Regions from separate parts of the Paenibacillus sp. V4I9 genome, predicted to be linked through region 3. Evidence: riboswitches for the same ligand, from Rfam matches in the RefSeq annotation. Region 3 holds a riboswitch; each other region holds the start of a gene.
The links. Region 3 has a riboswitch for cobalamin ahead of QFZ81_RS06230 ((2Fe-2S) ferredoxin domain-containing protein). Riboswitches for the same ligand answer to the same signal wherever they lie in the genome.

Region 1: it holds a riboswitch for cobalamin, as region 3 does, so the genes downstream of both, QFZ81_RS16395 (CbtB-domain containing protein) here and QFZ81_RS06230 ((2Fe-2S) ferredoxin domain-containing protein) in region 3, are expected to answer to the same signal.
Region 2: it holds a riboswitch for cobalamin, as region 3 does, so the genes downstream of both, cobJ (precorrin-3B C(17)-methyltransferase) here and QFZ81_RS06230 ((2Fe-2S) ferredoxin domain-containing protein) in region 3, are expected to answer to the same signal.

What each region holds. Positions count from the first base shown of each region.
Region 1 covers NZ_JAUSZE010000001.1:3,519,406-3,521,668, forward strand. Annotated here, with positions in the region: gene QFZ81_RS16390 (nitroreductase family protein) at 1-467, shown strand, start outside; cobalamin riboswitch at 552-740, shown strand; gene QFZ81_RS16395 (CbtB-domain containing protein) at 917-1,114, shown strand; gene QFZ81_RS16400 (hypothetical protein) at 1,178-2,263, shown strand, end outside.
Region 2 covers NZ_JAUSZE010000001.1:4,543,474-4,545,736, reverse strand. Annotated here, with positions in the region: gene QFZ81_RS21435 (guanylate kinase) at 1-311, opposite strand, end outside; gene QFZ81_RS21430 (hypothetical protein) at 475-705, shown strand; cobalamin riboswitch at 748-949, shown strand; gene cobJ (precorrin-3B C(17)-methyltransferase) at 1,091-2,263, shown strand, end outside.
Region 3 covers NZ_JAUSZE010000001.1:1,282,148-1,284,410, forward strand. Annotated here, with positions in the region: gene QFZ81_RS06215 (hypothetical protein) at 1-81, shown strand, start outside; gene QFZ81_RS06220 (DUF4023 family protein) at 128-241, shown strand; gene QFZ81_RS06225 (hypothetical protein) at 407-538, shown strand; cobalamin riboswitch at 672-880, shown strand; gene QFZ81_RS06230 ((2Fe-2S) ferredoxin domain-containing protein) at 913-1,284, shown strand; gene QFZ81_RS06235 (ATP-binding cassette domain-containing protein) at 1,413-1,790, opposite strand; gene cbiQ (cobalt ECF transporter T component CbiQ) at 1,787-2,263, opposite strand, start outside.

The sequences.
Region 1 (2,263 bases), 2.2 Mb from region 3:
AATCTGCCACATGGGCTCCTAATGATAGATTACGTGAGCCATGGCATTTTTACATCATACGTGAAGAAGCAAAACAACAGTATGAAAAAATCGCCTTCGATTTTTTAACTGAAAGATTCCCCTCAAAACCTAATCTAGTTCAAGAATCAATGAGTGTGATACAGAGCACCCCCCTTCTCGTCGTTGTAACCTCGGATATCATCCCAGATGATGTAGACTCTTCCGAAGATAACGAATATGCCGTTGCATGCGCAATACATTCGATGTGGCTTATGGCAAGTGAGCTTGAATTGGGATTGGTATGGCGGACGCGCGGCGTTGGACTCATTCGTGATGAACGGTTATTTCGGTTTATCGGTTCGCCAGAAAACAAGAAGATCATCGGAACCCTTTTTGTCGGTTATCCGGAATCCGAAACACCTCGAACAACTCGTACCTCTTTTTCAAACAAAACTACGTGGCTATGAAAAATTGGGGATATTTCCTCGGTTGACTAATTAACTATTGACTTTCACCCATATATAGGATTAAATTCATCATAGTTAGAACAATATAGTATAAACATTCTAGGTGCCCTTGTGAGAGCAAGGGGTAACAGGGAATCGGGTGAAAATCCCGAGCGGACCCGCCACTGTAAAACAGAGATCTCTTTCATACTGCCACTCAATCATACTTTTGGGGAAGGCGAAAGAGAGCGTTAATCTGTGAGCCAGGAGACCTACCTAGTTTGAACACCATCATACATAGCCTTCGTGGAATAAGGTTCGGTGTAAGAAGAGGTCCCTGTTATTTTCTACAGGATGAATTTCTCGTAATTTCTTACCCCAACCTATTAGGTTGGGGTTTTCATTTTTCTATGAAAAATTTAGCCATACGGGGGATATGTTTTGAAAAATCTTTCAGAGGAGGTGAAACAATGAATATCGCAATTCAAAGACTTACTTCTATATCAATTGGACAAAATGTCGCCAAAATAATGTTTGTTTTACAGTGGATTTTGCTTCTTTCTTGGATTCCATTGACCTTGTACGGATTATTCTTCACACCGATTATGTCGTTACATGATGCTGTTCATCCTGCACGTCACAGTGTCACCATAGTACCTTGTCACTAACGTAATCACCTCTCCCCCGTGTGGCTAAATTTTTCAAAGACTATTATTTCAAGGAGGACAATAATGAAGTTCGATCTATTACGTTTTCTGATGCTGCTCATCTTACCTGTACTTATACTAGGTACTTTTGTATTTGGAGTTGCAATCTACGAAAGTTATGAAGAAAAAGGGGATTATTTAGTACCACAAAATCCAGTTGCACATGAACCAGCCAAATTCTCATATCAACTTACCAATCCTGTAACCAAGGAACCCTTAAATAACGCTAATGTCCAATTAGAAATTGTTAAAACGAAGGCAACAAATCCTTGGTTCAATGTGGGTTACTTACGTGATGATAATGAAGGAACTGGGCTTGTTTATAAAATGGATTCGATTTTGTATGACGGAAAACTTGAGATTGAGTCTATTTTTTGGGACGCTGGTTCATACGAAGCAAAAATAAAAGCAACATCAAATGAAATAGAAAAACCAATTGAAATTACCTTACCCATTAAAGTAGATGTGCCTCTTGGGCAAATCGTACGAACAATCGTTTTGTTCATAGCAATCTTTTTGTTAGCAATGCTCAGTGGAATTTTTGCTAAACGATTGGAAAATCCATTTAAAAAACAATCACAATATAAAAACCGTTATTCATCGTCAGCCGCAGCGTTACTCTTAATTGCAAGTTTATTAGTTGCTGGTACCCTTTCCTCAACTTCATTGGCGCACGAAGCGACTTCGGCCAATCATATTATGGTAGTTGAAAAAAATGGAGTTAAAGCTGAATTAAAGTTAAACCCTATGGATCCTGTTCAAAAGGGAGAACCCGCTCATTTTAATGTTACTTTTCAAGATTCAAAGACCGGTCAATACATCCAAGGGATGGATACTTCCCTATCGCTTTATCACGAGGACGATAACATAACTATGTTTTCAAATCGGACGCAGATTCAAGATGGAAAGTTAGATTTTGACTATGCTTTTCCAGATACAGCTAATTTCCATCTTAACTTTCACGCTTCACCCAATGGACAAAAATCAACTCTGACAGCGCCTTTGGATGGTGTATTCGCGTTTGAAGTTCCCCCCGTACAACCAAACTTATCGGCACAATTAAGAGCTGGGACATTAATGCTAATTGTTTTGATATTGGGTTTTGTTTTG
Region 2 (2,263 bases), 3.3 Mb from region 3:
ACAATGACATAGATAAGTCCGTCTTTGCGAAGCGCTTCATCGATGTCCGCTTTCTTAATACCATAGAAATTCCCGTCAATTTCAACAGTTTGAAAAAATTCACCTGCAATGTCACAATCGATGAACACTTTGCGTGAGATGAAGTTATAATCCTTCCCGTTGATTTCTTTGGGTCTAGGTGTTCGAGTTGTGTAGGAGACGACAGATGAGAAACCAAGCTCTTTGGCAATGTGATGGGCAATTGTTTTACGACCAGAACCGCTAGTGCCAGTAAAGACAAACACCAATCCATTCGTTTCATGACTGCTCATATCAATTCCTCCTTCATATAATGAAAGCGATATCTTGATAGATTCATTATAGTACGAAAATTCTGAAAATTAAAGAAATACTTTCTCGTTTAATAGGAATCAAAGGGTAAAAATACGCTATAATAGATAGCATCACTTCGTTTAAATGGAAAGGAACCTAACTATGCCTAAATATGCGAATTTAAGTGCGGAAGCAACGGAATTTTTACGTCAAAAAACGGGAAGCAATCACTTAGAGTGCTATACCTATATTGACCCGGAGCGTGGGGAGGATAGTTTTTTTATCGTTAAAACGATCAATAAGGTCATTCAAGTTTCTTTTGCAGAAATGACCTATAATCCAAGCAGTTACCAGAGTTTGATGGAAGGACTCTATCAAGCCATCTATGAATAAATACGTGACAACCCTATCAATAGATGGTAGGATGATCGTAATTGCATATCATTGGAATTAGGTGCCATATTTCCATTCGGATGTATGGTTAAAAGGGAAGACCGGTGAAATACCGGCACGGACCCGCCACTGTGAAAATCGCCGTTTATTACGGTAACTCCTTGCAACATGCCACTGGGTAACAACCTGGGAAGGCGCAAGGGGATGATGAAGTCAGGAGACCTGCCTAATTCAACAACACAATAACCCTACGAGGAATTAGGGAGTGTTAGAGAGCGGTTACTTCTGGTTTTGTTAACTGTAGTAATTTACCAAGCATTTCTAACATGACTTATGTTAGGGATGCTTTTTTTGTTTGTGTAATTACGGGGAAGGGTGATACAAATTGTCAGGAAAACTGCTCATTATCGGCTTTGGACCGGGGAGTTTTGAACATATTACGAAGCGTGCACGGGAAGCAATTGGGGAAAGTGAAGTTATCATCGGATATAACACCTATGTGGATCTTATAGCAGGTCTATTAACCGATCAGCAAGTAGTTCGAACAGGCATGACGGAAGAAGTGAGTCGTGCGCAAGAGGCTGTGCGGCAAGCGAAGCAGGGGAAGAAAGTTGCCGTTATTTCCAGTGGAGACGCCGGTGTGTATGGAATGGCCGGTCTTGTCTATGAGGTATTGATGGAACAAGGCTGGACGCGTGAGGAAGGCGTTCAAGTGGAAGTGATTCCTGGCATTTCAGCTGTTCATTCGGCTGGATCTCTGCTAGGTGCTCCAATTATGCATGATTCATGCACCATCAGCTTAAGTGATCATCTTACGCCATGGGAGCTGATTGCGAAGCGGGTTGAGGCAGCAGGGATGGCTGATTTCGTCATTGCTCTCTATAACCCGCGAAGTGGTAGACGGACCAGACAGATTGTTGAGACTCAGCGTATCCTTCTTAAGTATCGTTCTCCTTTAACGCCTGTTGGGATTGTCAAAAGTGCGTATCGAGATCGTCAACATGTTGTTGTGACGACGCTTGCTGATATGCTGAATCATGATATTGGCATGTTAACGACAATTATTATTGGTAATTCCGCAACCAAGCTGTATGACGGACTCATGATTACACCACGCGGTTATCAACGGAAATACACATTAGGTGCTGAAACACAACCGCTCAAGCCACATCAAAGGTTGAAATCCGAGGCAGAGCCCTGGGCTTTGGAACAATTTGATGAGCAGGATTGGGATGAATCCATGGAGGAGTTCGATGAAGAAGATGAACTCTTGGAGGATGAGGTTACTGAAATTAAAGAACCTTCCCAGCTGAAGTCATCGCCGAATTTGTCACCTAGTAACTCCTTACAGCTTGCAATGGAAGCCTTGCAGCTAGTATCCAAAGGGAATGAAGAGGTGCCTTTTGAATTTGACAATAAGCTGACTGCGACCCAATCTATCTTTGAGTTTGCAGTAAGCCCCGGTATCGCGAATAAAAAATTAACAGCAGCCCAACTGTGTGCGTTAGGCGAGATTGTTGGAGATCGTGGAGATATTGAATATTCGCCACATCATCAA
Region 3 (2,263 bases):
TACGAAAAAGTCAAAACAGATGCAGAAGCAAGAGGCGCGATTCTTAATCTTGCCATGCGTTTAAATTTAGAGCTTGTGTGACATTCTAAAGAGGTAGTGCCATTCTTTCTTCAGGAGGCGAATGCTCATGGATAGTCATTTCATTAGCAAGCTGCACGACAAGCAGAAGAAAGCCGCGAAGAATTTGAGGACCCAAGGTGACGGTCAGCCAGGCAGTAATTTGCCGCACAAGAAGCACTAAAGTCTAATGGCACCATCAAGAGCCTGTAAGGAGATCTCCTTACAGGCTTTTGCTTTTCCTTCGTCCTTCGGCTTTAATGGGTATTTTAAACAGCATATTTGATACGATATTTCTCCATACTAATCAAGTGATCATTATTTCAATTTACAGGAGGATTAATCCATTATGGGCAAAAAGAAAAGTATGGACCAGCGGACTCAAAGCACAATCGATCATTCGAAGCAATCTTCTCGCATACAGGCCAATCTGGATTCAACAGAGCCTGGACATCACCAACCGAATCGTCCTTCCGTTTAAATGAGTGATTTGAATTCGTAAATACAGCATTCGATGAAGCCCCTGCCATTTGGTAGGGCTTTTTCCTTGTTTGTAAGTAGACTATGAGGTAAGATGAGATTTAAGTTTAAAAGATTTAAATAAACTTGGACACAATTTCATATTCGAAATAGGTGCTTACGTTCCGCTTTCCAAGCGCAGGGTAAGCTTAAAAGGGAAGATCGGTTAGAAGCCGACGCGGTCCCGCCACTGTAACAGAGGAGTCAACGTCTCTATCTCTATGCCACTGATCGACCGATTGGGAAGGCTGACGTTTGATGAAGATCCTGAAGCCAGGAGACCTGCCTATTTCAGCAGCACAGTTATATGCCTACGGGAGATAGGGAGGTGTTCTTATGAGTACGTGGGATCTATCAACAGTCCAACATCATGTACTTATCTGTAACGGGGGATCTTGCCTGAAAAATTCAGGAGATGAAACAACACTAGCCATCCGAGATGAAATTTCGAAGAACGGAGCCGAGCATCTTATACATACAACTCGGACTAGATGTAATGGCCGCTGTCAGGACGCAGGTGTTGTTACGGTGTATCCGCAAGGGATTTGGTACAAGGAAATGACACCAGAGACTGGGAGAAGGCTTGTTAGAGAGCATTTACTAGAGGGGAAACCACTCCAGGAACATATGATTTATAGCTTTGAGGAACGTTTTGTGCCAACCGGCATAGGAAATAAGGGCATTAGCCGCATACAAAGTAATAAATAATTATCATACATACCGTCCTAATACCAAAAACCCCATCCAAACTGGATGGGGTTTTAACTTTATTGTAGAGTCGTTGATTATCATTTATGCAAAAGATGACTAACGTGATACCACGACTATGTATACGGTCAAGTTGCTTCTGCTCGGCGAGTAATCTCAGGCTTAGGAATGGCAGCATTCCGCAGACCGTAGGTGACATCCTCATAAGGAGTATTCAGAATGATCTGCTGTTCCAAATCTTGAAAGACAAGTCCAATGTCTTGACGTAATTGTTTAAGTTCTTTGCGAGTGTAAGTCAAAGGTTCGTTCTCGCATAAAACTTGACCCGATGAAGGTGAATGAATGCCAATAGCATGAAGAAATAAAGTTGATTTTCCAGAACAGTTATGACCACAAATGGCCGTTAATTTTCCCTCGGGGATGCGGAGCTTTAACTTGTTCAAAGCTATAGTCTGTGAAGCGGGATAGCTGAAACTCACTTCTAAGGTTTCTAAAATCGTGCTCATCGGATACTCCTCCAATTCCAACGCAGCCAAATTTCGAGCAGCAGCAGCGTGAACCCTACATAACTTTCCAATTTATATCGAAAAGGTACAGGATTAGCTCGGTAAGGCGCCATGTGAATGTCATCCGTAAAACCTCGGGAGACAAGGCCATTTGACAATGATTTATACCGCTGCATCGTTTTGATAAACATTTGAACAATAATAATGGCTGTATCCTTTAGTCTATTTTGGAAACCGGTTTGACCGCCTCTTGATTGCTGAGCTACATACATGTTATTAGCAATTTCAAATAGGATGAACAGAAACCGATAGATGATAAGCATAATTTCCAGAACCAGCTTGGGAACACGAACTTTTTGTAAGACTTGCAGCAATTCGGAAAAAGGAGTGCTGAACATTATTAAGGACACGCAGCTTAGGCTCGCTATAATACGAACGAATAATTTGCCAATTAGCAAAAGACCTGTTGAAGT